DNA from 3 places in the Paenibacillus cucumis (ex Kampfer et al. 2016) genome. Region 1 is predicted to be linked to each of the others. Evidence: predicted binding sites of a transcription regulator. Region 1 holds the regulator's gene; each other region holds the start of a gene.
The links. The regulator Rex, encoded in region 1, represses fermentation and respiration genes when NADH is low (regulators of the CRP and FNR family bind a similar motif). The targets are predictions, from matches to a motif close to TTGTGAAATATTTCACAA.

Region 1 (10,173 bases):
CATTGACATGATTTTGGTGGGCGACTCTTTAGGTAATGTTGTCCTTGGTTATAACTCAACTTTGCCAGTCACGATTGATGATATGGTCTACCACACTCGGTCGGTTGTGCGTGGAGCGGAACACACGTTTATCGTTGCAGATATGCCTTTTATGACGTATCACGGTAGCGTTGATGAAACATTGAAAGGTGTTCGCCGGTTGATGCAGGAAGGTCATGCTCATGCGGTTAAAATGGAAGGCGGCGTTGAGATTGCAGAGACAGTCAAGGCTGTTGTGCAAGCAGGTGTGCCTGTGCTCGGACATATTGGATTAACACCACAATCGGTGAATCAGATCGGTGGTTACCGGATTCAGGGCAAGGATGCAGCAGATGCCAAACGTCTGATGGATGAAGCCAAAGCGCTTGAAGCCGCAGGGGCTTTCGGCATCGTGCTCGAGCTCGTGACGGAAGAAGTGGCCGAGGCAATCTCGAAGGAATTGTCGATCCCGACCATTGGCATTGGTGCAGGGCGGGGATGTGACGGTCAAGTGCTCGTTTTTCATGATGTGGTTCAATATGCTTCACCATACACGCCTAAACGATTTGTCAAAACTTATGGTGATGTAGGAAGCGTGATTCGCAGCAGTATTGAAACGTATGTAAAAGAAGTGAAGGATCGCTCCTTCCCGGCCGAAGAGCATGTTTTCAGTGCAGCGGATGGCGTGCTGGATGGATTGTATGGACAACGTAAAGAAAAGGTGGAAATTCGCTGATGAAAGTCATACGCACGATCACAGAGTTAAGACAGGAACTAAGCTTGATGCGAAAAAAGCAAGCGATCCATTCCGAAGAAACGATCGTTGGACTGGTGCCCACCATGGGATATCTTCATCAAGGCCATGCCAGTCTGATGAAAGCAGCGAGAGAACAGAGCCACATCGTTGTTCTAAGCATCTTTGTTAATCCGATACAGTTTGGCCCGAATGAAGACTTTGAAAGTTATCCGCGGGATGAACAGCGCGATCTTGAAACGGCTCGTGCTGAAGGGGTAGATATCGTATTTATTCCCTCGGTGGAAGAGATGTATCCCCAGTCGACGCAAACGACGATTGCAGTATCCGGGATTACAGAGCACTTATGTGGCGCATCCCGGCCAGGGCATTTTAACGGGGTGACTACCGTAGTATCGAAGCTGTTTAACATCGTGCAACCGCAGAAAGCCTTTTTTGGGATGAAGGATGCGCAGCAAGTGGCCGTTATTGAGCAAATGGTACATGATCTGAATATGCCAGTGGACATTATCCCTTGTCCTATCGTTCGTGAGCAGGACGGTTTGGCGCTCAGCTCTCGTAATGTCTATTTGAGCGCAGAGCTACGTCAGGAAGCTTTGGTCTTGTCTCAGGCACTGCGCGCCGCACAGGAGTCGGTGGAGATTAGAACAGCCGTTACAGCGAAAGACATTCGTCGTCTGCTTCATGAACATATTGGCAAATCTGCGCATGCTGTCATTGATTATGCCGAGATTCAGGCTTTTCCAAGTCTGGAGCCTCTTGCAGACCAAGAGGAATTGAATGCATATGATGATCTGCTGATTGCACTAGCCGTGAAATTTGGGAAAACAAGATTGATTGATAATATACGTATTCAAAAAATGGAGGTGCTGTCCCATGTTTAGAACTCTAATGAAATCCAAGATTCACCGTGCTACGGTAACGGAAGCCAACTTGAACTATGTGGGTAGCATTACCATTGATGAAGACCTTATGGAAACTTCGGATTTAATGGAAAATGAAAAAGTGCAAATTGTGAACAATAACAACGGAGCAAGGCTGGAGACTTATGTCATTCCAGGACCTCGCGGCAGTGGCGTCATCTGTCTGAACGGTGCTGCCGCTCGTCTTGTACAGCCTGGAGATACAGTCATTATCATTTCTTATGCCATGATGTCACAGGAAGAAGCGAATACGCATAAACCTACCGTGGTGTTTGTGGACAGTCAGAACAAACCGGTTCAGACGATGAAGAAAGAAGTTCACGCCACGATCTTGTAATCGACTGGGAAGGGGAATGAAATCGGCCTATCCAGCAAAAAATGAGTACAGGTCACTGCACTAATTCATTTTCCAAGGGTGGGGATGCATCGATGTTCCAGCATGTTTTCGCCGAAATGAACGACATGTTAGATGAAATTATCAAGAGCTATCCTTCCGCTGAAGGTCTGAACAAACAGGAGCTGCAACAAAAATGGAATTTGCTCAAACGAATGAGTGACGGGATGCTGGATGAATGGCTAATGTTTGAAGAAAAGATGAGTCAGATTCGGGAAAGGGAGCTGGACAAACCGGCTTCACTTGAGCCGGAGCAGGAAGCAGTGACAGCTTTGCCTGAACTTCATCTTGAATGCTTCAGCCGCGGCCAAGGATATTTCAAGCTACAAATGTATCCGCAGGCTATTGATCAATTCTTACGGGTTGTGAACGATTACCCGGATAGTGCCTTAGCCCGTTTTTATCTGGCACTCGCACACTTAAGTCTGGAGCAGATTTATGAGTCTGAAACCCATTTACAGCAGATTATGCTACTTAAGGGATCAGCAAGACTCAAAGGCCTTGTATGTAATGCTCTGGGCTGTATCCAAGCGAAGCTCTCCAATCCAGAAGCAGCATGCTCCCTGTTCGCACAGGCCCTTCAGTATGACCCGACGTTGACCGAACCTCTGTACAACATGGAAGTTTGCAGGCTGAACAGAGGTAAACTGCAATACGCAAACCAGCTAGGGTGTGTCTGAAAATCTGCACTTGCACTTCAGTCTGTTTCAAGACATGCCCAAATTGCCCTGAATTGAAAAAGACATTTGGCAACAAAAGAACGGTGTTTCCTCCTTTGACATAGCGGCGGAAACACCGCTTTTTTGTCAGTTAATTTTCAAATGTCCTTTTTTTTGCTATGCTGTAACATAGACTGGAATGGAAGGGATCGTATATTGCAATGAAATTTGCCGTTTTGGATTTCGAAACAACCGGCACGCAGTCCGACGGTGAGATCATACAAGCCGGACTTGCCATCATAGACCATGACTTCAGCATAACTCAAATATATAGTTCTTATGTAAATCCGGGTGTTCCAATTCCGCCATTCATCACTGGGTTGACCGGAATTACAGAAGAAGATGTCGCGGATGCTCCATCTCTTGAAGAGATGATGATGGAGATGGTACCGCTTCTTGACGATGTGGTTCTGGTGGGCCATAACGTAGCATTCGATTTTCATTTTTTACAGAATGCACTTGATCGATGTGGATATTTACCGTTTACAGGTCGTATTCTGGATACGATTGATTTCTTGAAAATAACTTTTCCTTCGTTGGGTTCATACCAGCTTGGTTATGTATCAGCCGAATTTGGATTTGAACATGACCGGCCCCATCAGGCTGACAGTGATGCACTGGCAACAGCTCATGTTTTGCTCAAATGTCTCGATGAACTAAGAGAGCTGCCGTTAATTACAATTCAGCGGCTAAGCGACCTGTTTGCACCAGAAGACAGTGATCTGGGATGGTTTTTCGACGGACTACGTGCAGAAAAGGAAGCAGAACCGATTCAGGACCTGGATGGGCATACCTATTATCGTCAGCTGGCGCTTAACGTTAGTGACTGGACGGAAATTGGAGCTCCTCGGGATGAAAGAGAAGCGAATCCGCTGGACGGTGTGACCTTTGATCAGTTTATGGATCAGGTGCGCGCCAACCTCAAAGAGACACTGGATCATTATGAAGAGCGTGAAGCACAGACACAGATGTTTGGCAGTGTACGGCAGGCACTGGATGAAGAGAAACATCTTTTGCTGGAAGCCGGAACGGGAACAGGGAAATCCTTGGGATATTTGTTACCTGCTATTTATGAAAGTGTAAAACAAGAACAGAAGGTGATGGTAAGCACTCACACCATTAACTTGCAAGAACAACTGCGCGAACGAGATATTCCGATGCTGACGCAGGTAGTTCCTTTTCCGTTCAAAGCTTCCGTGTTCAAGGGGAGAGGCCATTATCTCTGTCTACGCAAATTCGAACACAAAATCAACAAACGTGAATTTGCTACGCCGAAAGAGGACTACTTCACGGCAGCACAGATGATTGTGTGGCTCACACAAACCGAAACGGGTGACGATGAAGAATTGAACCTTAGTGCACGCGGAGGAGATTTCTGGGAAACGGTGCAGAGCGAGTCCGAGTCTTGTCTCGGTAGATCCTGTCCGTGGTTCCGCAAGTGCTTCTATCATCGTGCGAAACATGAGGCAGGACTTTCTGACATCGTGATTACCAATCACTCCAAACTGTTTACAGACGTGAAGGCTGCTCATCAGCTGTTGCCAGCTTATGAAAGTCTGGTCATTGATGAGGCGCACCATCTTGAAGATGTAGCGGGTAAACACCTTGGGCTTCACATGAAGTATTTTACGCTCGTACACACACTGACCCGTTTGTTTAAAGATAGTCGTAACGGTCAGCTCCCAATGCTCCGCTCCCAGTTGTCAGGGCACGAGAACGGTGTACAATGGGGTTCAATGGTGGATCAGATGTTTCCCCTTGCCGTTGAAGTGAAGGAAATGTGGGATCGTCTGAGCGATGCTCTGTTTGGTCTTCTGCCTGAACGGAGTGATGCTTCTCCAGGGGAGACCGGACAGTTCTCGCTGCGGCTTAAAGCGTCTCAGAAGCCTGCCAAGTGGCAGGAGTTGCAGGATTTGGAGAACCAGATCTATGTGACATTGGGTGATTTGGTTCGTAAGGGTGACAAACTGTTGCTCGAAGTAAAAGAAGATCAGGATGATTATCAGTCCGACAGTCTGATCACTGATATCACCGGGCTCTTGAAAGATCTGACGACGATGAAGGAGAATTTAAGATTCTTCATGCGTATGGATGATGCCAAGACCGTGTACTGGATGGAGGCCAGCGGACAGTTCCGTAGCAAGTCACTCCAGCTATACGCTGTTCCGGTGGATGTTAGCGCGCAATTGAAAGAGATGTTTTTCGATAAAAAGAAAAGCGTTGTGCTTACATCGGCTACGCTGTCGGTGGATAAGTCATTCCAGTTCATGATTGAGCAACTGGGTTTGCAGGAAGCTGCCGACAATAATCGGCTTCTGACCTCGATGCTACCTTCCCCATTCAATTATCGGGAACAAGCTTTGTTAGTAATCCCGCGGGATTTCCCGAGTTTGAAGGGGAGCGTAGGGGACGCGCACTTTGTACAGATGCTGGTGCACTCTCTTGCTGAGACGGCGATTGCAACTCAAGGACGTATGATGGTGCTGTTTACCTCTTATAAAATGCTTCGACAAGTCTATGAACCACTGAAAGAGGCTTTGTCCGGGAATGACATCTCGCTACTGGGGCAAGGTGTTGACAGCGGGAATCGTTCGAAGTTGACCCGACGCTTCCAGGATGCCAAAGCAGCAGTCCTGCTGGGTACGAGTAGCTTCTGGGAGGGCGTCGATATTCCGGGTGAAGCGCTGACCTGTCTTGCGATTGTGAGACTGCCTTTCCAGCCGCCTAACCATCCGCTTCTGGAAGCGAAGAGTGAACTGTTACAAGAGCAGAAGAAAAATCCATTTATGAAGCTTTCTGTGCCACAGGCAGTCATTCGCTTCAAGCAGGGGTTCGGCAGGCTTGTTCGGACAGGCAAAGATCGCGGAATCGTCATTGTGTATGATACGCGTGTAATTGAAGCTTATTACGGCAAGTACTTCCTGTATTCGCTACCTGGACCAAAGATGGAGCATATGCTGACAGAACAGATGGTTCCCCGTATTGCTGAATGGTTAGATCGACCTGCAGAAACTCAAAAATAATTACGATGTAAAGCTATAACATTGCATTGGACTTCACCATGGCGTTAAACTTTGAAGAAGACTTCACAAAGTTCGAACAGGGCAGCGCTTTAATGAACTTATATTCCTAATAATTCGGGCATTCTGTATGAGGACATCATGCATGGATATTGCATGTATACAGAATGCTCATCTTTTCAATATTTATTTAATCGTGGCGATGGTAAGGGGGAGCAAGGATGAAATCGGATAAAATATCAGAAGCGGTAGTACGGCGTCTGCCTGTATATTTGCGTTATTTAAACGAGTTGGTTCAGCGTGAGGTGACAACGGTTTCCTCGCAGGAGCTAGGACAGCGACTGGATTTGAATCCAGCTCAAATCCGTAAAGATTTAGCTTATTTCGGTGATTTTGGTCGTAAAGGAATCGGGTATGATGTGTCTTACCTGATCGAGAAGATTCGTCACATTTTGAAAATTGATCAGCAAATTAATGTGGCTCTGGTAGGGGCCGGTAATCTCGGACATGCCTTATCGAATTATAATGCTTATTTGAAGGACAATATGAAAATTGTCGCTATTTTTGATGCGTTTGGGCCTAAGATTGGCAGTAATATTAATAGCCTGACGGTCAAACCTATGGAAGAACTTACAGAAGCGGTTCAGAAAGATAACATCCGTATCGGGATCATCACGGTGCCGGACACGGAAGCTCAGAATGTTGCCGATCAACTGATTGAATCGGGTATTGAGGCGATTCTGAATTTTGCGCCGACGATTCTAAAGACGCCTTCACATGTGCGGATTCATCATGCGGACTTTACAACGGATTTGCTCAGTTTGGCTTATTATTTGGAGAACGGGAAGGAAGATGAGCTTGATGACAACAACGAATAAATGGGTAATCCAAAATGGTAAATTTGCTGTAAATGAAGGTGCCAATTGGACTGTGATTCAAGGGTATATGGTCGTTGAAAATGACAAGATTGTGCATATTGGTGAGACGCTTCCGGATGGTGACGAGAACCTGCCTAAAGTGGATGGAAAAGGACTGCTCTTCCTGCCGGGTCTGATCAATACGCATGGTCATGCGGCAATGTCTCTGCTTCGAGGTCATGGTGATGACCTGGCATTGCAAGTGTGGTTACAAGAAAAAATGTGGCCAATGGAAGCCAAAATGACTTCTGAGGACGTGTATTGGGGAGCATCCCTTTCGGTGCTTGAGATGTTAAAAGGCGGAACAACAGCTTTCCTGGACATGTATGACCACATGGATCAGGTAGCAAAAGTGGTTGAACAGTCAGGAGCAAGAGCTGCGCTGGCTCGCGGTGTCATTGGACTGTGCTCCGAAGAAGAGCAGATGCGAAAGCTCGAAGAGTCCGCTGCGTTTGCGCGTGAATGGAATGGACAGGCGGATGGACGCATCACAACCGTAATCTCTCCGCACGCGCCTTACACATGCCCTCCAGATTACATAGAGAAGCTTGTTCAAGTTGCGCATGATCTAAACCTGCCTCTCCATACGCACATGTCAGAGACGCTTCGTGAAGTGGAGCAGAATGTATCAGATTATGGCATGCGTCCAGTGGCACATTTGGAGAAGCATGGCTTTTTCTCACGTCCTTCACTCGTAGCGCATGCTGTGCATCTCAACGATGAAGAGATCGAGATCTTGGCACGTCATGATGTCGCTGTATCCCATAATCCGGGTAGTAATTTGAAGCTTGCATCGGGTGTAGCTCGTGTTCCCGCTTTGTTGAAAGCAGGAGTTACTGTATCTTTAGGAACAGACGGACCGGCAAGCAACAACAATCTCGATATGTTTGAGGAAATGAGACTTGCAGCTTTAATTCATAAAGGAGTATCCGGTGATCCTACCGCCGTACCTGCCGGGGAAGCGTTGCTTCTTGGAACAGCTTACGGTGCGAAGTCCATCTTCCTGAACGATACTGGAGTTTTGAAAGTTGGTAAAAAGGCTGATTTTATTGCACTCAACATTGAACAGGCTCACTTCTATCCACACACGGATTTGATTTCACATGCAATTTACTCGGCTTCGGCGAAAGATGTGGAACATGTATGGGTAGATGGCAAACAAGTCGTAAAACATGGTGAATGTTTAACACTGGATGAAGAGCGCATTTTGCGGGAATCCCAGTTGGCCTTTGATCAATTGCTTGCGCGTTAAGAGGCAACTTCAATGCGCACTTTTAGGGAAAGGAAGTTCAACTCTTGAAGAAAAAAAAGAAGTGGATATGGATATCGCTGCTCATTCTCGTTCTGATCTTGATTGGGCTTCAGCGATATTACGTCTATGTCACGCAGGATCAGCGGCAGGAAGAAGCATTGGCGATTGAATCGGCACAGAACCAGCTGGGCATTACAGCACCTGATGAACTGCGGAAGTACGTGTGGGGCGAAAAGAGTGGCGCTGACAACATATACTGGACGATGACAGCTAAAAACAAAGATAATCAGGACATTATGGTCTGGGTCAAGTTTGATAATAATAATCAGCCTGTACAAGGCGCGGCAGGTGTGCACAGTGAGTTATTGCAGAACGGGATGTCCGAAACGCAGATTCGCAACCGTTTCAGCTCAGATGTTCCAGGCGGTGAGATCAAACGGATCATGCCAGGTGTTGTGAACAATATCTATGTGTGGCAAGTGTACTATAACGATGATACGCATAACTATTATCGCTTTTACCGATTTAGCAACGGAGAACAAGTCGATCTGGTATATACTTTACCGAACAGCTAACTTCATACTTCTTCTTCTACTATGATGATGAATAGAACGGTCAATTCATAGATAGTTGCACATAACAATAAGCCAAAAAACCGGCAGACGGGATACCGACTGAACCGGTTTTTTGGCATTCCAACCATTGAACATCAAATGAAATAGTTAAAATTATTAATTTATTCATATTTTCGCCTTCGAAATTGTATATACGATGTGATATACTCAGATATGTACTGGAGTTAACGAACAACGCAAATAAATCTGCAATAAACGTTGCAGACATGATGTACAGCTAAATATACAAGCCTGTAGATTAAGGACGGGCTCATTTTGGGAGGGGTAATTCATTTGAAGCTGAAAGTATTGCCTATTGTTCTGACCGCCGTAGTTTCTGCCGTCCTGTTGTTTGGAGGTTGGTTCATATACCGTCAAGTAGCCGTACAGAGTCCGATTGAAAAGATGGTTACTCAGTACGAAGGTGTTAATAGCGTTCAGTTAACTATTAACCGCAATGATGTACAAATGAAACTTGATTTAAAGCCAAATGTAGATTTAGGTAGACTGGTGCAATATATTCATAGAGAAGGACAGAACCTGATCGGCTCCCGAGCGCTCAAACTGGATGTCGTAGACCACTCCAATGAGGCGCTTGAAAACTGGTGGGGAGATGCCATGTTTACCGTAGCCCAAGCGATGGAGAACAAACAATACGCCGAGATTACTCCGACGTTGTCCAAGATGGCTACAGGAGGAATTCAAGTCAATACGGCGATGGATGACAACAATGTTTATGTAAGTCTGCGAGACGGAGAAGCCAGCAAGTTTATTATACTGCCGCGTGTACCCGGTCAGATAGGAGTGTGGCCTAATGCCTAAATGGACAAAAGAAGCAGCCATAGGAATTGTCCCCGTTGTTATCATTTTTCTTGCTTTTATCGGTGTAAATATTGTTCCGATTCTGATCGCAGCATTGTTGGTTGGTGGGTTGTTATTCATGATGCAGATGCGCGGCGGGATTACGGTAGGTGCTGGACAAGAGCGTAAACGGAAGAAAAAAGGACCTTCAAAACTGACGTTCGAAGAAATTGGAGGTCAGGACAGTGCCAAGCAGGAATTAAGAGAGGCGCTTGACTTTCTGATCCGTCATGAAGAAATACAGAAGTTTGGGATAAGGCCAATGAAAGGTATTTTGCTGACTGGTCCTCCGGGAACAGGGAAAACGTTGATGGCTAAAGCCGCGGCTCACTACACGGATTCGGTATTCGTAGCTGCATCAGGCAGTGAGTTTGTTGAAATGTATGTCGGTGTAGGTGCCAGCAGAATTCGGGATTTGTTTAAGGATGCCAGAACACGGGCAGCGAAGGAAAACAAGGAAAATGCGATCATTTTTATTGATGAGATTGATGTGATCGGTGGTAAACGTGAAGGCGGACAGCAACGTGAGTATGATCAGACCTTAAATCAATTGCTGACGGAGATGGATGGTATCTACACATCCGATACGCCTAGAATATTGCTGATTGCAGCTACCAACCGTAAAGAGATGCTCGATAGTGCACTGACACGTCCAGGGCGCTTTGACCGTCATATTCAGGTGGATTTACCAGATAAAAAAG
Region 2 (10,173 bases), on a different contig from region 1:
TGTGGCAATAACCATAGGTTCAGCCTTCATCTCTTCGCGAATTCGTTCTACGATGCCGTCCACTTGGCCAGCATAACCATAGATGATGCCGGACTGCATGGCATGCACGGTATTGCGCCCAATCACCTTCTTCGGCTTCTCCAGCTCAATTCGCGGTAGCTTCGCTGCTCGCTCGTAAAGAGCTTCGGTAGCAATGTGAATACCGGGTACAATCGCACCGCCAAGGTAATGGCCCTTCTCGTCAATGCAGTCGAACGTCGTGGCTGTACCAAAATCAACGACCACAAGCGGGCCGCCGTATTTTTCCACGGCCGCCACAGCATTCACGATCCGATCCGCCCCTACTTCACGCGGATTCTCATATCGTAGATTCAGGCCGGTCTTGATACCGGGCCCAACCAGCAATGGCTTTTTGCCCACATATTTCACACACATCGTTTCGATGACACTCACCAGTGGCGGAACCACTGATGAAATAATGACACCCTCAATGTCTCGGGCAGAAATACCGGACATATGAAATAAATTATAAATCAATACGCCGTATTCATCCACTGTGGACTGACGAGATGTGCTCAGACGAAAATGATGCAACAGTTCACGGCCCTGATATACCCCGAGCACGATGTTACTATTGCCCACGTCTACGACTAGAATCAAGGAGGTTCACCCCTCTTTCTTTTCGTTTAAATCCAGGCTGATATCCAGGCTCTCAAAAGAATAGGTTAACCTGCCAACCGAAATTACATCCACACCCGTTTCCGCTATTCCTCGAATCGTTTCAAGTGACACATTGCCGGATGCTTCTATCTTCACATGCGGAGCCTGTTCACGAATCAGAGCGACTGCTTCTCGCATCCGATCAGGCCGCATGTTATCCAGCATAATGATATCTGACCCAGCTTGCAAGGCTTCCTGTACTTGAGCAATGTTTTCCGTTTCAACTTCAATCGTCATCGTATGCGGAATAACTGCCCGTGCTCGCTGCACAGCTTCTGTAATGCTACCTGCACCTTTAATATGATTGTCTTTGATCATAACGGCATCATACAGTCCAAACCGGTGATTGGCTCCGCCCCCCACACGTACAGCATACTTTTCCAGCAAGCGATGGCCTGGTGTTGTTTTGCGCGTATCGACAAGTCTGGTCTTCAATCCATCAAGAGCATCTACGTAGGAACGTGTTCGGGTAGCAACACCGGACATACGCTGTAACAGATTAAGTGCGAGCCGTTCCCCAGTCAGGAGCGAATGTGTACTCCCTTCAACTTCAGCCAATATGGTGCCAGGAGTGACTGTATCACCGTCTTTTACCTTTGCCGTATAACGGAGCTCTGGATCTACGACTTGAAAAACAAGCTCAGCAATCGTCATGCCCACTATGACTCCATGATCTTTGGCATGAATCACAGCCTTGGATTCACTACCTGCTGGAATGGTCACATTCGTTGTGACATCCCCTGCACCTACATCCTCGCGCAGCCAGCCTTTGATCGTCTCAATTAGTTCCTCATTATATCCGTTCAGTATCATGACATCCATTCCTCCACAATCGCTTGTTCTCGCTGCTGCAGACTATGCTTCTGCCATATTATATCGTCTCGTGCAGGGAAGTCCTCACGGTAATGTGCTCCTCGGCTCTCCTCACGGTGCAGCGCTCCGCTGGTTACAAGCCACGCACAAGTCAGAAGGTTCGCATACTCCAGTTCTTCTCTTTGGGTAAGTCTTTGATCAAAAAAAGACAACTCCTGTTGCAATTTATCCATTGCCTGTTGCAAGTTCTTTCCGTTTCTTCGCAGTCCCACTTGACGAACCATCATCTTTTGCAGACGTAAACGTCTTTCCGATACCGGCTTGGAATGTTGCTGTTCTTTTGCACGGCTAATATTCTGATTCTCCATGCTCTGAGATTTCACATCTCTTCCAAGTGGTTCTTCGATGGCCGGCAACGCATGGATACGATCCACGATTCTGCGTCCAAATACAATCGCTTCAGATAAGGAATTGCTCGCTAGTCGATTAGCTCCGTGCACGCCGGTAGAGGATACCTCGCCACAGGCAAATAAACGGGGGATACTGCTCTCACCACTCAAGTCCGTCTTTACTCCGCCCATCATATAATGCGCGGCAGGTGCAACCGGAATCCAATCTGTAGTCATGTCGAGACCGTAACGCATACAAGTTTCATAAATGGTAGGAAAACGATGCTTCACCATCTCCGGCTGCTCATGGGTAATGTCGAGGTAAACAAAGGTACTATTCGTCAGTTCCATCTCGCTGACAATCGCTCTAGCTACAATATCACGGGGTGCCAGTTCAAGCTGGGCATGATATTTCTCCATGAATCGTTCACCCTTCACGTTGCGGAGGCAAGCACCTTCCCCGCGTACCGCTTCAGATACCAGGAAGCGGGGTGCTCCCGGGTAACATAAGGATGTCGGGTGAAACTGGATGAATTCCATATCACGAACTATAGCCCCCGCACGGTATGCCATAGCTACCCCATCAGCTGTAGCTACATCCGGATTCGTCGTATAACGATACAGCTGTCCCGCACCGCCTGAGCAGAGCACTGTTGCTTTTGCTTTGACAAACACCTTTGAGCCGTCTTCTTTCAGAATCAGAGCACCGATACATTCTCCTCGATCCGTAATCAAATCCACCACAAAGTGCTCATCCCAAACGTCAATGCCTGGATGCTCGTGAACCTCAACAGCGAGTGCCCTTACGATCTCATATCCAGTCGCATCCCCATTGGCATGTAAAATACGGCGGTGGCTGTGCGCACCTTCCTGCGTCAACGCCAACTCGCCGTTCTCCAGATCGAACAATGTTCCCAGACGGATCAGTTCTCTGACACCGTCCGGGCCCTCATTAACCAATACTTCAACTGCCTCGGATCGACACAAACCGGCTCCGGCAACAAGAGTATCTTGCAAGTGGTACGCAGGAGAATCATCTTCAGCAATAACAGCCGCAATCCCGCCCTGCGCATATCTGGTGTTACTCTCAAGTAAAGACTTCTTCGTAATCATCAGAACACGATGCTGTTCGCTAGCCTTAATTGCGGTAAACAAACCAGCAATGCCTGAACCGATCACCAGTACATCGGTCTCCACCATTGGCAGCGCAGAGAGGTCAAAATCATATATATATTGCGGTATCATCTTATTCACCTGTCTCGGAGCAAGAGTAACGCATGTTACTTCACCAGTAACATGCGCTCTAGTGATTCTCTGGCTTTATCAGCAACAGCCGGTGGGACATAGATCTGAGGCTTCATCGTCTCCAGGCATTTGACCAGCTTCTTCAGGTTGTTCACCTTCATGTTCGGACATACCAGGAACTTGGTCGCAAAATGGAACTGTTTATCCGGACTGTCGAGGCGAAGCTGATATCCTGTGCCATCCTCCGTGCCGACAATGAATTCCTTAGTGGAGGATTTCTTGCAATATTCCAAAATGGCTGTTGTGCTGCCTACAAAATCCCCCATTTCTACAACTTCAGGGCGACACTCGGGGTGCACCACAAACTCAGCATTCGGATATTTAGCCTTCATCTCAACAACATCTTTTACCGTGAGCATATCGTGTGTATTGCAGTAACCTTCCCAGATGATCATCTTCTTGTCTGTGTGCTGCTGTACATAATGCCCCAGGTTTTTGTCCGGTACCCAGATGATTTCTTCGGAATCCACAGACTGGATTACACGAACAGCGTTTGCTGATGTACAGCAAATATCTGTTTCTGCTTTGATCTCAGCCGAGGAATTAATGTAGGTGACTACCTTGGCGTTCGGGTGTTGTGCCTTCAGCTTACGTAATCCGTCCACGTTCACCATGTCTGCCATTGGGCACCCGGCACGTTCATCAGGGATCAAAACGGTTTTGCCCGGAGCCAGAATTTTAGCGCTTTCACCCATAAAATGAACACCACAGAATACAATAACATCCGCATCTGTTTGCGCTGCCTTCTGGGCCAGCAGGAAAGAGTCTCCGCGGAAATCTGCGACTTCCTGTACTTCATCACGTTGATAATAATGAGCAAGAATAATAGCATTACGTTCCTTCTTGAGTTCCATCAGCCGCTCACGCAGCTCACGATTCATCTCAGCCTTGCGCTCTAAAGCCAGAGCTTCCACCTGTGATCCTCTCCTTATCGGGACAGCGTCAAGCGCTGTTTCATGGACTAACCTATGTCGTTATGTTCGCTGGTGAAACGAATCACAAGCGGTTTAACAACTAATGTACACAACGTTCACGACTCTGTCAATAAATGAAAAAAGGCAGGATATACTGCCTTTTCCCCCTTATGCTATCCGGTTCGCCATATAGCTCTTGATTATCTGTTTCTTCTGATCTTGAATAAATCCTACAAAAAAAAGAGAGCCACAAGGGCTCTCTTTTCATTCCGGTCACATGACCAGACATGTTACATATTAAGATGTTGGCTTTGAGCCACCATCATTCGGATCATTGCTGCCCTTATCCAGGTCAGGAGCTTCGTTTGGAATATCTCCAGCTGGTGGCTCAGATGTTTCATCTTTGCCTTGAATGCGAACGCGAACATCACCGATGTTATCAATGATTGGCTCGCCGCCTTCATTTGGCGTACCTTCTCCTGAGTTATCGCCTTCTGCTTTTGGTGTCAAGGAACCTGTTTCAATCAATTGCTTGATCTGATCCATTTCCAGTGTCTCCACTTCAAGCAGTGTTTCAGCGATCAGATGCATCTCTCTTGTATGTTTGGTAAGGAGAGCTTTACACTTCTCATAACAGTCGTTAATAAAGCGTTGCATCTCTTGGTCGATCTCATATGCGATGGAATCCGAGTAATTCTGTTCATGACCGATATCCCGTCCAAGGAATACCTGTCCTTGTGAACTTCCGAATTGCATTGGACCCAGTTTCTCACTCATACCGTATTCCATAACCATGCTACGAACGATACCTGTCGCTTGTTGGAAGTCACTGTATGCACCGGTACCGATCTCACCGATAAACAATTCTTCCGCCACGCGACCTCCGAGAAGTCCGGTTACTTTATCCAGCAACTCCTGTTTGGTAACGAGCATACGGTCTTCTTTTGGCAACATGATTACATATCCACCCGCACGTCCGCGCGGAATGATGGTCACTTTATGTACCATATCAGCATGTTCCAGGAAGTATCCTACAATGGTATGGCCTGCTTCGTGATAAGCAACAATGCGTTTCTCCCGATCACTGATGACACGGCTTTTCTTCTCCGTACCAACGATGACTCGGTCAATCGCCTCATCCACTTCACGCATGGAAATATCTTTTCTGTTACGGCGTGCTGCGAGCAATGCCGCTTCATTCAGCAAGTTCTCCAGGTCTGCACCCGAGAAACCTGTTGTACGCTTCGCGATGATGTCCAATTTCACATCTTTCGTGAGCGGTTTATTACGGGAGTGTACTTTCAGTACAGCTTCACGGCCCTTGACGTCTGGACGATCCACTGTAATTTGACGGTCAAAACGGCCTGGGCGCAACAACGCAGGGTCCAGAATGTCTGCACGGTTCGTTGCGGCAACGATGATAATACCTTCGTTTGCACCGAATCCGTCCATTTCAACGAGCAATTGGTTAAGGGTCTGTTCACGCTCGTCGTGACCTCCGCCCAGACCAGCACCACGCTGACGTCCTACTGCATCGATCTCGTCAATAAAGATGATACAAGGCGCATTTTTCTTTGCATTTTCGAACAAGTCACGTACACGTGATGCACCGACACCGACAAACATTTCAACGAAATCGGAACCGGAAATGCTGAAGAATGGTACACCTGCTTCACCGGCTACAGCACGAGCAAGCAATGTCTTACCTGTACCTGGAGGACCTACGAGCAATACGCCCTTCGGAATACGTGCCCCAACGGCTGCGAACTTCCGAGGGTCCTTGAGGAAGTCTACGACTTCAACAAGCTCTTGTTTCTCCTCGTCTGCACCCGCCACATCTTCAAATGTAACGCGCTTCTTCTCTTCATTGTAGAGGCGAGCACGGCTTTTACCAAAGTTCATTACTTTACCGCCGCCGCCTTGAGCCTGATTAAACAGGAAGAAGAACAGCAGGAACATAATGATCAAAGGAATAAAGGAAGTCAGCAACGTCAACCAGATGCTGTCACCTTTCATTGGTTCCTGATGATATTCAAATTTGTTAGCTTCACTTGCAGCTACAAGTTCGGTAATTGCCTCATCCGTAGGAGGAATATACGTTGAGAAATTTTCTGATTTGGCCCCATCAGGTGCTTGTTTGTATCGGCCGGTCACGAGATATGTCTGACCATTGAATTGAACAGTCACTTCGGCGATATTGTTGGCTTTAACCTCAGCACGAAACTGATCATATCTAGGGTTTTCTATAACATCGTTTCCATCTGTGATAAATCTAACTAAACCCACCACAACTAAAAAAAGAATCAAATAAAAACCAGAATTCCGGATGAACCGATTCATCCCCTACCTCCTCTCGAGACACTTTAATTATTTTAACATAGCCCGACATGGCTTCTCAATAGAAGCCAAGAACAGCTCAAGGCTTCGGCCTTACTAGATATCAGCTTGTGTAGATTTCTGGTTTCAGAATCCCGATATAAGGAAGATTCCGGTATTGCTCGGCATAATCCAGACCGTACCCCACGATGAACGCATCAGGGATATCAAAGCCCGTGTAGTGAGCTTCCAGTTCCACTTTACGGCCGGATGGTTTATCGAACAATGTCACCACACGTACGGTTTCAGCACCGCGGTTTTCCAACAATTCAATCAAATAGCTGAGGGTCAGTCCGCTGTCGATAATATCTTCGACAATCAGAACTTCACGTCCTTCAACGGATACATCGAGATCCTTGATGATTTTGACAACACCGGATGACTTGGTAGATGCACCATAACTGGATACGGCCATAAAATCCATCTCAACCGGTACCGTTATGTTCTTAACCAAATCAGCCATAAATATAAACGCACCTTTGAGCACGCAAATGACCAAAGGGTTCCGGTTAGCATAATCGGCACTAAGTGTTGCGCCTAATTCCTTAACCTTACTCTGAATTTCTTCTTCACTGATCAATACTTCTTGAATGTCGTTCTGCAACTGTGCGAACCTCCTAAGTTATACTATGAAAGCCTTACCTGAACCATAACCACTACCCCTGAATCGCTGAATCGCCTACAGTCATGTACAGGATTGCGGAAGTGCTCTCCCTGACAGGAGCCATATCGGACCGGCGAACACCCGGTAACCAGATGACATTGCCTGCTCCATCACAAACCACAGGAATGCGTGGTCTGACAGATGGGGGAATCTTCTCGTCGATGAAAATATTTTTCACCTTTTTGCTCCCGTTTAATCCCATTACCTTCATGGTATCTCCAGGTAACCGTGAACGTACAACCAGCGGCATCTGAAGCCCATTCGCATCAAATGCGGCCTGATCAGCCGATTCCGGTACATGATAGTTTTCGGGACTCATCGGCATCAACCGGATATATCGGTTAATCTCGGTGAGTGAAAGCTCATAAGTTCCGCTCCATTGTGCAAGACGATACTCGTAAGATTGACCCTGTGCACTTGCCCGTTCGCCAAAAGAAATCAGATCATACTCCCGGGCACATACGAGTGTCTGTCCTATATCCAGGCTCCAGGTCGTCACCTCGGTCTCCATGACCTTGCGCCGAATAGTTTCAATACGGGTAAAGTCGACAAAATCACTGTCCAAAGGCAGATAATTCAATATTAGTTTAATCAACCTTCGTTGTAAAGCGACATGTAACTTCAAGAAGGAAGGCACCTCAAAGGTCTGCCTTCCGCCGTTCACCTGCACTAGACACCTGTATGTGTCATGAGTACTCTGCTCCATGAAATCGTCTTCGTCACCCACAATTTCGGCAAGTCGATTCAGTGACGGCGTGAGTTGTCCATTATATTGCCCCAAAAATGGAAGCACATCCAGACGAATCGCATTACGCCGATATTTTCGTTGATCATTACTCTCATCATGAAAATAAGTAAAACCCTGTGTAATACAAGCTTCTACAAGGTCTGTCTTGTTTATACGAAGGCATGGACGGATAAGTTCCACATTTTTTTCACGACGTTTGAACTTCATACCTGCCAGCCCCGAAAGCCCGCTACCTCGGAGCAAATGAAGCATAACAGTCTCGGCCTGATCATCGGCATGATGTGCCAAGGCAATACTTGCTGCCCCATATTTGTCAGCCACTTCATGCAAAAAGGCGTAACGCCGGTTCCTCGCTGCCTCCTGTGGACCCTGACCTGTCTGTTTCATATAGGAAGGTATATCGGCTTTGACCCACTCAAATGCAAGGCCAAGCTGACGTGCCACATCCATCATCTGACGGGCCTCTTCATCCGACTCCGTCCGAAATCCATGATGTACATGGGCACAGATCAATTCAAGCGGCACATGTCGCTTGCTGATCTCATGCATGATATGCAAAAAAGCTACCGAATCCGGCCCGCCCGATACAGCGATGACAATCCGGTCTCCGGGAACCCATAACTGATGCTCTTCCGCTGCATCCAGTACGTTATCCACCAGTGTCTCCCAGCGTGAAGCTTCCATACCTGTTCCTCATTCCTTGCGTTATGTATATGCACGCCCAACATCAAAAACGTAGTGCATAGATAAGTACACCGATAAGTAGAATTACCGATAGAGCAAATGCATTTTTCAGCCATCGCGGTGTGCTGCTTCTGGAACGCCGGCGCATCTGTGTAGGACGTGCCATTAATTCCTTCCACGATTTTGCAGCATGGTCTGCATTCTGGAATTGTCCCCGTAGGGCCACTATAATCCATTCACGAAAAGGGGCCAGCCGTTCGCTTTTTTCCACCAACATCACAAGTTGACTCACATTCCGCAATTGTGGGAGGCCATCTGCAGCCAAAGACTTCAGCGCGTCCGCTTCCAAAATGTGAATCATCAAAAGCGCATAGGCAAACACATCATATGTAGCATCCGCAGTTCGGCTACCTGCATTCCAAAATCCCCGGTCATACCATTCCGTGAACTGTTTAACACTTCGTCCAATGGACGTTACCCCGCCATAATCAATCAGCTCGACATGACCGTAATCCGACACGAGTACATTTTGAGGTTTGAGATCGCCAAATACCCAGCCTGCCTGATGTAATTGAGCGAGTCTCTGCAACAATCGTAATCCAACCAGCAGTGTCCAGTCTGTTCCCTGACGCCGAATGAAATGATGGAGAGCCTCACCCCGAACGTAGCGCATCACATAAAAAGGAATATCCCGTCCACGAACGGCATAATCATCCACATCTTTAAGATAGGAAGGAATGCCGCTCTGCCGAAGGGCTTCATGATTACGCTGTAATTGAAATGATTTGAGTACATTGATCTCCGATTGCAAATCAACCGGGTCAAATCCCATTTTGAGCGCATAATGTCTGCCATTCTCTCCACGCTGGACGAGGAAAACAACCCCATTGGCGCCTCTGCCCAGCAACTTTCGAATCGTATACCGACTTCGGTTCCATTTCCCCGTAATGACGGTTCCTGGCGGGAAAGAGGCATCAGACAACGTTGTCACCGAGCATCCCTTCTCTTTCAATGCGATAGTTCCCTTCTATTTCCTGCTGTTCCTCCAGTGTACCATAACGGTAAAAATCAATCACCTTCTGAATTGCAGGGCCTGTCGGCGTTGCCCCCTTTGTCTGCAACCGTCCGAACAAAGAACGAACACGCCCGGGATCATCGGTCCAGTCGATATCCATTACTGCATCCTCTCCGCTGTGGCGGCCTGGGAAATGAAATACAGATAACCGACTTTTGCCTACTCGTGCCTGCAGGCTTAACATCAAATCCCGAATCCCTTCTTCTACTGCTGCCAGCTTCGGTTTCATACTAGCACTGACGTCAATCAGAAGTGTGACCTGCAGGGCGGCATTTTCCGTCAGATTGTCAATCACTTCCACAACCTGCGAGCGCTGGGATGGTTCCAGATCCGTTACTGTCTTGGTCCCCTTCTCTCCCAAAATTTGTGTTAACTCTCTATTAACCGCCTGTTGAATGGTCTGAACCACTGTTTTTCTTGTCATCATCTGCATCGTATGGGCAAGCTGTCTTGTGCCTACAGTCTGACTGATGCCTCCGCCAGCT
Region 3 (10,173 bases), on a different contig from region 1:
TTAAAGCAGGCGAAATCCGCCGCATCGACAGCAGGGAGATATACCTCGGTGTCCGGTGCCGGAAGCTACCGCAGCCTAACGTTGGAAGGCATGGCACATGAACAGAATGGCCGCTGGGCAGAAGCGGAAGCGTCCTATACGGAAGCGCTGGGCATACAGCCCGGCAACGGGGCGGCATGGCAGCGAATGTTGCTGCTTGGGGCAGCCACGGGACGGCCGCAGGCCATTGCTAGCGTAGCCGAGGGGGTGAGCTTGCCGCCAGCGGCATGGCAAGCACTGGTCTCTGTCGCGCTGGCTGCGCATCGGCCGGAATGGTTGCTGCGCCATGCGGGGGCACTGGTCCCGGCGCAGCGCGCGAAGCCGCTTGCCGCTGGGCTGGCGCTGGCCCAGATCGGTGAGGACGCAGCCGCGAGGGCGGCACTCCGGCCGTGGGCAGTGCATGCGCAGCATGGGCCAGAGGCTGTGCTGGCACTGTGGGCGCTGGGCTATAAGCAGCGTGAGCGCGGCGTGCCCAGGCGTGCGGCGGCGACGCGCCAGCATGTAGCCGTGCCGGAGGTGGCGCGTGCGGCCGAGGCGCTGCTGCAGGGCGAGGGCGCAGCAACGTGCGGCGCTTACGCGAGCAGCATGGCGCTACCCGCGCAAGCGCTCGCCGCCGTGGGCGCCTGGCCCGCATGGCTGCGCCTGCTGCAGGCCCTTCCGCCAGCCGGCGCGCTGGCGCTGCTTGCAGCGCTCCCGCCTGCGGCCCGCTGCGGGCTGCTGCGCGCGCCCGCTCACGTCCGCGCAGGGCTGCTCGCGCTATGCGGCACGCCTAGCGGTGCGCAGCAGCCCTGCGCGGACGAAGTGCCCGCCCCGGCGCTCGCAGCGCATGCGCTCCTGGCGGGCACGCTCGCGCTGCGAGCCGGGCGGCAGAGCCTGGCGCGTGATTGGGCCGATTACGCGGCCCGGATCACGGCACAGCATGCTGCCGCCCAAGGCCGCCCGGCGAAGACCCCGCCGCCGGGCCTACAGACCCTGCTGCGCCTGACGGCCTCTGGCGCAGCCCATGCCCCAGCCTTCCAGCAGCAGTGCAACATGCTGCTGGTATACCTGTAATCCGGCGTACCCATAGCGCCGGATGTCTCCGGGATGCCCCGACTTCACAGCACAGCAAAAAAGCCGGGGTATCCCGGCACACACTGCATTTACCACAAGTTTGGCCTGCTGTTTCAGACGGATAAACATATAACTATGCAATTCGTTATGCAATCCGTAACACTACCGTTTCCTCATATTACGTTTGGATACCCGATCGTTTTCTTATCAAAAGCCTCTATGAGAGTGCTTATTTAGATGCTATATAAGTTGAACTATTCTTTTACACAATAACGAGAAGACAGAAAAAACCTGGAAAAGCGGAGCTAAAAGCTTTCTGAAAGAAAGCTAGCATCGGAAGCATACGCTTCGCCTTTATCACCGGATTTTTCCCTTTGGAAAAGGGAATCCAAAAAATCTGGGGATAACCGCTACTCTCCAGGTTCTTCTGTCATCGGAGTGGACTATGTAAAATCTTTAGTTCAAATTATATAGATCAGATGAAGTACTGTATAACGTGTGTAAAGATAGGTGCATTAAAATGTTGTGCCTCACTAACGTCACTATCCCTTTCCCGTCTTGCATATCACAGCCCTGAAACAGCGGATCGGTGCGCCATACATCTCCGAGGAGATGGCGTCCGCAGGCTCTTCCACGGTTAACTTATCTTCAATCGTCAGCCCTGTGACAGCCATGATCGTCTCCAGTAAATCCGGTCGCATCTCGGGCACATCAAAAGTGGCGATTAACTGTCCGCGTGGCTTCAACACCCGAGCGAATTCGCGAAAAGCCCGCAGCATCGTGCCCGTGTCGAGATGTTCCAGAACAGAGATGCAGAATACGCGGTCAAACTGCTCGGGACGATACGGAAGCTGAGCCAGATTGGCCTGAGCGCGGTGAAGCCGAGTAAGGTAATGCTCGGGCAGATGGAGAGCCGCCTGTTCGCCAAAATCAGCCGCAATATCTAGACGAATCGCCTCATCCGACAGGATGCGTTCATCCCAATCACACGCGTGAACTTCACGACAATGCTCCGTGAGCCAAAATTTGAACGGGTGTGAAATGCCGCAGGCTGCATCCAGTACCACGTCGCTTGAACGTGCAAACTGCCGCGCCCACTCATACTCATAAGGACGGCTCCACCATGCGGGATGAAGCGGGAAAACGAGCGTATCTGTTTTCGGATCGCTTTGCCGGATGTACCTTGATTCCATCATTGCCGTGGTGTCGGGTGTGTCCATCATGTTTGAATCGCCTCCTTCACTCCTGTATCAGCCAAAAAAGATTCCAGTACCCTGCTCCACCGGCTACGCCATATGGACAGATCATAAGACAGTGCAGTTTCGCGGGCATAGATACCCAGTCGCTCCCGCTCGGTGCGATCTTGAACAAGCCTGATGAGCGCAGCAGTCAGTGCCTGCTCACCCGGAGGCACGAGCAATCCGTTGAACCCATCCTGAATCAGATCATTGAGTCCGCCGACATTGGAAGCGATCACCGGAAGACCACAGCTCATCGCTTCCAAGCATGCGTAGGAGGTTCCCTCCGAGAATAGGGTAGGAATGACAACGATATCTGCCTGATGATAAGCTTCACGAATATCTTTGAAATCGTACGTATGCTGGTGGATACGGTCCATATGCGGATGTGTACGCTGCCAATAGCGAAAGGCTCTGCCCACCGTACTGCCTTCGACCAGTTCTCCGGCGAATTCAACCTCTACATCCGGAAATGCCCCGAGCAGCTTATCCGCGGCAAGCATCATAGGGATGATCCCCCGCTCGCTACTGATGCGACGTGGATACAGAATACGGATTGGACGAAGAGCGGGCACAGGTACAGCGTTGTTCATATGATCGTAACCTTGATGAGAGGGAGGTTCGGCTAATTCATTTTCGAAAGAAAAAGCACCTACACCGGGGAGTTGACCCTGCTCTGGCTTAAAACTCTGCGTTCTGGCTTTTTCCCCTGAACTGCGATATAAATCTGAATCATTAAGGCCTGCTGTATGATGATCTGCTGCATCCTCTCTGTATCCCTTAACAAGAATGTCTTCATGTTCATCCTGAAATGCAGTGTCTCTTTTCCATGCCGTCAACCATTCCTCTTCATGTTGCGGTGTGAGCATCCTGCTTGGCGGAGCCGGGATGAAATAAGAGGTGTCCACTGCGTTGGGAATCAGCACAATTTGTTCTGAAACGGTATACATACAAGCTGCTCTGCAGAAAGTCTGGAAATGAGAGTCTACCGAAACGATGCGAACCAGTCCGTCCAGCGCGAGCTGAATGTGATCGGCAACCTGGCGTTTCGTCTCAAGCGGCAGACGGGGGCGATCCCAATTAATGCCATGGCATATTCCGAGACTGCCAGGTTTATAGGTGATGGGTTGCCACAGGCAACTGGCATAGATGATTGGACCGCGAGCGGCTGCGGCCATCCGGTCAAAAGCTTCCGGTACATTTTCCATGTCGTAATCGTAACCATAGACGTCGATCTGTTCGGTTCGGGTCTGGAATGCTTCGAAATAGGACAGCTGGTGTACCTCGGGAATATGTCCGAGTCCGCGGATGACACTGCATAGATCGAGAATATAACGTTCCAGCCCGCCGCCAAATACCCGGCCAAACTCCCGGTTGTAACCATCGGTGAAACTATGGGTCAGTATGCTGACCACACCCATATTACGACTCCTCCTTCCAAGGGAGCAGGCGCGGTTCAGGGTCCAGAATGGACTCATACTGCGCTGGGTTGCCCCATTCCCCATGCGGATCAATACGTTTGTAACGTAAATATTTGCGTACCCGATCCTCCAAACTTCCAGCCCAGCCGAGATGCTGAACTTTCAGTTCAGTGCATACCCCTGGTAACACGGTGCAGGACGCGGGGAGACGAGGAACATGGTGATTCTGTTGCGGGTAAAAGTAAGGATAGCCCGGCATATAACGGACAAGGGAGGCAGTGTGACGTTTGTGCATGGACCACAGCTCATCTTCCCGATAATGTGTTCGGCAACCCCACATATCGTAGAATCGGAAGGCAAACCAGTCTGCGTAGTCCTGATCAATGAGTTTGCGCATTGCCTTTTTGGCTTCAGCACTATATAGTTCATCGGCATCTACCGAGAGAAGCCAGTCTGGATCTGTACTGACGGCAGCTTGCCATAACGTGTTGCGAAGGCGCCATTCTTCGGCAAACAGTGGCTTCTCTAACACATCAAGACGAACTACTTTTGGGAAAGCTCTGCATATTTCCGGTGTTCCATCTGTACTGGCATCATCCACAATGACGATTTCATCCACGAATTCACTCAGATTTTGCAACACTTCTTCCAGATACCGTCCTTGCTCATTACGTACCTGAAGCATGGCAGTCAGCTTGTTGTTTTTATTTTTGCGCACCCGACGTACGGGAGAGTTTTGTTCGTACGCGTCTACCTCTACATCACGGCTCGCGGAAGAATTCGTTTCCTCTTCGATCCGTGAGTTAATGATGCGATGAACTTGACTTGAGAAGTTTTGGCTTTGGGCTTCGGAACTCGAAGACGATTGAAGCGAATCATGCATAACGGGCCTACTTCCAGGGGTTCTGCGCTTCTTCGGGTCTATCATTAAGGCACCTCCCCAAGCAACTGTTGTACGGCTTGATCGAGCAGCTCCAGTTCCATAATCCGAGCTAAGGCCTCTTCATCCTCCACAGCTGTCTCCAGAAACAGCCTTACCGCACCGTGACGTTCCCCTCGAAGAGCCAGTGCCGTCCCGGATAGTTGTCGATATTGCAGAAGGCTGGTCGCATCCTGAATATCACTGGCATGAACGAGCGCGAGCGCATCCTCCACACACTCTGTTTCCTGATAGATACGGAACTTCCAATGCCTTGCCGTTTCCCCGCCAAGCTCATCCAGAACGCGCAGAGCACTGCCGTAATCATCATTGATGCGCAGCAGTTCCGCTCGAACCAACTGTTCCTCTCCGGCTTCAAGCCAGCGGCACAATTGCTCATAATGATGACGTTCCTGCTCGTTATTTGCACTGATGCCAAACACCTGTAGAGCTTCTTCAATCTGACCTGATCTCGCATAGATGGCGGAGAGGAACCGGTAATGAGACACCACACAATCCTGCCTTCCGTTGATGACAGCATGAGTGAATGCTTCCTTGAGTGAGGCGGCGGCACGTGAATCTTCCAGTAAATACTCATATGCGGACAGAAGAAACGAGATGGTTTCATGAGCACCTGTTTTGGCTCGGAGCTGTCTGTAGTAGTCGGCTCGCAAACGACATTGAAGCGTGGTAACGCGGTCTGGTTTACCAGTCAGTACCTGCTGAAGTGCATGCATAAAAAATATCTCATAATCGCGCAGTGGAATACGTGTACCGTCATAATGGATGTAACCGGCTGGTGAAGTGTCTTCTCCCCCTAGCCAGATGGCACGGGTACCTTGAAAGAGCAGCTTCATATACCGGGTTTCCGAGGATGTGGCCACTAGATCGGCAATGCCGACAAGTCTGGAGATATTGCTCTCCCAGAGTGGAGATGCAGCTTCATCTCCTACGGGTTCAGGCAATAGTGCAATACATAATTCAGGTTGTAGTGAAGCTACCGCTATAAGCCAGTATGGGTGTGCGACGATTGCAACTGTATGTGGTTCCTGTAATCGGTTCTCCGCTTCCGAAAGAGAGATCACCTGAATGGATTTTGGTAATTCTTCTTCCTCAGCCGTACGGCTACTGACATATAAGATCGTGCCTTCTTGAGCTGCAAATAAAGCAACGATGTCCGGGTAGGGGAAGGATAACCAGCCTCCTTTTCGCGGGAAAATCACATATTGAACTGCAAGGTCTGTGGACACAGACAGGTCCATTGTTGCCTGTTTTATATCCTCTTCTTCCCTCTGTTTTGGCTTTGGATCCGCATCTGTTAACGGTTCAGCATGTTTCATTTGTAACTCACCACACTTTGATAAGGGATTTTTGGTATGTAAAAAGCCGCTGTAGCACTTCAAATATCTCCGTCTGACACTAACATATGGGCATTTGTCTCCAAACATGAACAACTTCCATGAATACGTGCATCAGTCAAGACCAATCAGGCAACGAACAAGCCTGATAAATAGGCTTAATTTTATCTATTGTGTGACCGAGGTCACTTTTTTTACGTAAGAGGGACGAGTTAGTGATAATTATCACATGTGAAAATTAGGTAATCTGGCACAATACGTTCATCAACGTATTTGGAGGACAGACAGCGAAGAAGCCCGCTTCAAAGCCATTTACGTATCTTGCTAAAGCGAGCAGAAAGAAGGGGTAAAGGTATGGATCCGATTATGTTATCGCGTATCCAGTATGCACTTACAACGATTTTCCACTTTTTCTTCGTACCGCTATCCATTGGCCTCGTGCTGTTGGTAGCCATTATGGAGACGTTGTATGTTGCGAAGGGAAAAGAGATTTACAAAACGATGGCCAAGTTCTGGGGCAAGTTGTTCCTGATTAACTTTGCCGTCGGTGTGGTCACCGGTATTTTGCAAGAGTTCCAGTTCGGTATGAACTGGTCGGAGTATTCCCGCTTTGTTGGTGATGTCTTCGGTGCGCCGCTGGCGATCGAGGCTTTGCTGGCATTTTTTATGGAGTCCACATTTATCGGTTTATGGATATTCGGCTGGGATCGACTGTCCAAAAAAGTACATCTGGCTTGTATCTGGCTTGTATTTGTCGGCACATTCCTGTCAGCGGTGTGGATTCTGGCAGCGAACTCGTTTATGCAACATCCCGTTGGATTCGCCATCAATAATGGCCGGGCGGAGATGAATGACTTCTTTGCACTCATTACAAATGGACAGTTTCTCGTTGAATTCCCGCATACGATTTTTGGTGCGTTAATGACGGGAGCCTTTGTCGTGACGGGCATTAGTGCTTATAAGTTAATGAAAAAGAAGGATGTCGAAGTATTCCGCAGATCCTTTAACATCGCGGTTATTATCGGTCTTGTCTCCTCGCTGGGCGTGGCCTTCTCAGGGCACTTCCAGGCTCAATATCTGGTGGAAACACAGCCGATGAAGATGGCTGCAAGTGAGGGAACCTGGACAACAACTGAAGACCCGGCACCGTGGACGGTTATCGCTTCCATTGACCCGGATAAACAGGAGAACTCCGGTGAGATCAAAATCCCTGGATTACTCAGTTATCTCTCTTATAGTAAATTTTCCGGTAGTGTCAAAGGCATGAAAGAACTGAATGCCGAGTACCAGCAAACGTATGGACCCGGAGATTACATTCCACCAGTGCGAACCACATTCTGGAGCTTCCGTGTCATGATTGCTGCAGGCGGCTTGATGATTCTGCTTGCGATGTATGGTACATATCTGGCTTGGCGCAAGAAGCTGGAAGTGGCGAAACCCTGGTTTATGCGTCTGATGGTCTTTGCGATCTCCCTGCCGTTTATTGCGAATTCAGCAGGATGGATTATGACTGAAGTCGGAAGACAGCCATGGACGGTGTTCGGGTATATGACGACCGAGGCAGGTGTGTCACCTAATGTTTCCGCAGGAATGATTTTGTTCTCCACGATTGCCTTTACTGCGGCGTATACGGTTCTTGGCATCGTGATGGTGTATCTGTTTGTACGCAAAATCAAAGCAGGTCCATATGCCGTCGATAAGTCAGACGAGCATGATGAGCCGGCTGATCCGTTTGGCGTAGATGGGGGGTATTCCGTTGTTACTAAGTGAGTTGTGGTTTGTACTGATCGCCGTATTGTTTATCGGTTTTTTCTTTCTCGAAGGATTCGACTTCGGGGTAGGGATGTCTACGGGTCTGATTGCCAAAACAGATCGTGAACGTCGTACATTAATCAATTCGATTGGGCCATTCTGGGATGGAAACGAGGTCTGGTTGCTGACCGCAGGCGGTGCCATGTTTGCGGCTTTCCCGCACTGGTATGCAACGCTGTTCAGCGGATTCTATCTGCCACTGGTGGTTGTGTTGCTGTTGTTGATTGGACGCGGCGTCGCCTTTGAGTTCCGCAGTAAAATGAAACAGCAGCGCTGGCGTAAAACATGGGACATTATTATCGTAGTGGCAAGTACTTTACTGCCATTCCTGTTTGGGGTTGTTTTTGCAACGTTGATGAAAGGTCTGCCCATTGATGAGCAAATGCAAATGCATGCCGGTTTCCTGGATATTGTGAATCCGTACACCGTTGTGGGTGGCTTGAGTGTAACGTTATTGTGTCTGGTTCACGGGCTGTTATTTGTTTCCTTGCGTACCGTAGGTGAATTGAGAGAACGGGCACTTCACCTGGCGAAAAAGGTAATGATGCCGCTGGTTGCAGTGCTTGCGATATACGCATTATTGACCTATCTGATGACCGATGTGTTTGCTGTTCGTGGCTGGGCGCTCTGGATTATTGTTCTGCTTGGTGCCATGGCACTGGCTCTTGCGGCTTACTTCATTCGTCAGCAGCGTGAAGGTTGGGCTTTCGGGATGACAGGTGCGGTTATTGCCATTGCTTTTGCCTCCGTATTTATCGGATTGTTCCCACGAGTTATGGTGAGTTCCATCAATTCGGCATTTGATCTGACCGTATATAACGCAGCATCGGGACCTTACTCATTAAAAGTGATGACTATTGTTGCGTGCACCTTGTTACCGTTTGTACTTGGATATCAGATCTGGAGTTATTATATTTTCCGCAAACGTCTGAACGAACAGCACCACCTGGAGTACTGACATGGGACGCGGGCTAATGAAGCTGCCGGGCATCCGGCCGGTACTCGCACTGGCATCTGCGCTGGTGCTCTTGCAGGCGATGACGATTATTATGCAGGCCAAATGGCTGGCACAGGCGATTACGGCGTTGTTCGAAGGTGCCGCGGTTTCGTCACAGTATCCGGTGCTGCTGCTGTTTCTGGCTGCTTTTTCCGCCCGCTATGCCTTGTCATTCTGGTTACAACTTGTCACTACGCGGTATGCGGAGAGAACCGGAACCGATCTGCGTAAACAGATGACGGAACAATGGTTTAGACTCGGGCCACGTTATGCCAAGACAGAAGGTACGGGACATCTGGTGACACTGGCACGTGAAGGGGTTTCCCAATATAAAACGTATCTGGAGCTGTTTATCCCGCGTATGTTGGGCATGGGGTTTATACCTGTTGTCCTTCTGCTTTATGTATTCAAACTGGATACGATGTCCGGTGTGATATTAATGCTGACGCTACCGATTCTGATCGTATTTATGATTCTCATTGGTCTGGCGACTCAGCGTAAGATCGATGGACAATTCAAGTCCTACAAAGCGCTGGCGAATCATTTTGTGGATACACTGCGTGGACTGGAAACGTTGAAAACGCTGGGGCAAAGCAAAACACACGAAGGCTCCATCATGCAAGTAAGCCAGCGATACCGAAAAGCAACGATGTCCACACTACGTATGGCCTTTTTGTCCTCATTTGCGCTGGATTTCTTCACCATGTTGTCGGTTGCGTCCGTTGCAGTAGGTCTCGGACTCCGGCTTACGGAAGGACATATGTCACTGTTTCCTGCTCTAACGGTATTAATTCTAGCACCTGAGTATTTCCTGCCCGTACGCATGTTGGGTGCGGATTACCACGCGACTCTGGATGGCAAGGAAGCTGGCGAAGCGATTAATCAAGTGATTGAACGAGGCAAGGCCGCAGAACAACGTCAGACAGAGGCTTGTGCAAGTGCATTGGATCAAGCTGAAGTGTTGGGTGAAAATGAAAATGGTTCTGTCTCCTCTTCACAACTGCGAGTGGTATTTAACCGGGATAAACATGAGATGTATGATGTGGCAACTTCATCATCTTGGGGAGAGCATAGCCGATTAGCGCTGAAGGATATTCAGGTTCAGCATGAAGCAGAGGGAGCCTACTCCCTTCAGGATGTTACTTTCCAGCTGAAGGGTCTTGGGAAAATTGGAATCATTGGCGCTAGTGGAGCCGGAAAATCAACGCTCATCGATGTTCTCGCAGGTTTTCAGCTTCCAACAGCCGGACAAGTTCTGGTCAATGGCCAGCCTCTAAGTCTGGAACGGCTCAAGGCCTGGCGTAGCCAGACGGCGGCGATTCCGCAGCATCCGTAT

Region 2: nadA (quinolinate synthase NadA) is a predicted target of Rex. The motif match lies at 4,212-4,229, and genes of this name have one in related genera.
Region 3: H7T88_RS02290 (cytochrome ubiquinol oxidase subunit I) is a predicted target of Rex. The motif match lies at 6,242-6,259, and genes of this name have one in related genera.

Annotation. Positions count from the first base shown of each region.
Region 1 is NZ_JACLIC010000014.1:62,574-72,746, forward strand. It holds gene panB (3-methyl-2-oxobutanoate hydroxymethyltransferase) at 1-754, shown strand, start outside; gene panC (pantoate--beta-alanine ligase) at 802-1,656, shown strand; gene panD (aspartate 1-decarboxylase) at 1,649-2,032, shown strand; gene H7T88_RS09180 (tetratricopeptide repeat protein) at 2,074-2,769, shown strand; gene dinG (ATP-dependent DNA helicase DinG, 3'-5' exoribonuclease type) at 2,970-5,831, shown strand; gene H7T88_RS09190 (redox-sensing transcriptional repressor Rex) at 6,050-6,706, shown strand; gene H7T88_RS09195 (amidohydrolase) at 6,690-7,997, shown strand; gene H7T88_RS09200 (hypothetical protein) at 8,042-8,572, shown strand; gene H7T88_RS09205 (hypothetical protein) at 8,906-9,433, shown strand; gene H7T88_RS09210 (AAA family ATPase) at 9,426-10,173, shown strand, end outside.
Region 2 is NZ_JACLIC010000022.1:41,275-51,447, reverse strand. It holds gene H7T88_RS13270 (type III pantothenate kinase) at 1-660, opposite strand, end outside; gene nadC (carboxylating nicotinate-nucleotide diphosphorylase) at 667-1,533, opposite strand; gene nadB (L-aspartate oxidase) at 1,530-3,167, opposite strand; gene nadA (quinolinate synthase NadA) at 3,203-4,141, opposite strand; gene ftsH (ATP-dependent zinc metalloprotease FtsH) at 4,439-6,481, opposite strand; gene hpt (hypoxanthine phosphoribosyltransferase) at 6,582-7,121, opposite strand; gene tilS (tRNA lysidine(34) synthetase TilS) at 7,174-8,613, opposite strand; gene H7T88_RS13235 (protein kinase domain-containing protein) at 8,657-9,604, opposite strand; gene H7T88_RS13230 (VWA domain-containing protein) at 9,588-10,173, opposite strand, start outside.
Region 3 is NZ_JACLIC010000005.1:2,979-13,151, reverse strand. It holds gene H7T88_RS02315 (tetratricopeptide repeat-containing glycosyltransferase) at 1-1,092, shown strand, start outside; gene H7T88_RS02310 (class I SAM-dependent methyltransferase) at 1,635-2,315, opposite strand; gene H7T88_RS28590 (glycosyltransferase family 4 protein) at 2,312-3,751, opposite strand; gene H7T88_RS02300 (glycosyltransferase) at 3,753-4,679, opposite strand; gene H7T88_RS02295 (hypothetical protein) at 4,679-6,010, opposite strand; gene H7T88_RS02290 (cytochrome ubiquinol oxidase subunit I) at 6,383-7,798, shown strand; gene cydB (cytochrome d ubiquinol oxidase subunit II) at 7,785-8,798, shown strand; gene cydD (thiol reductant ABC exporter subunit CydD) at 8,800-10,173, shown strand, end outside.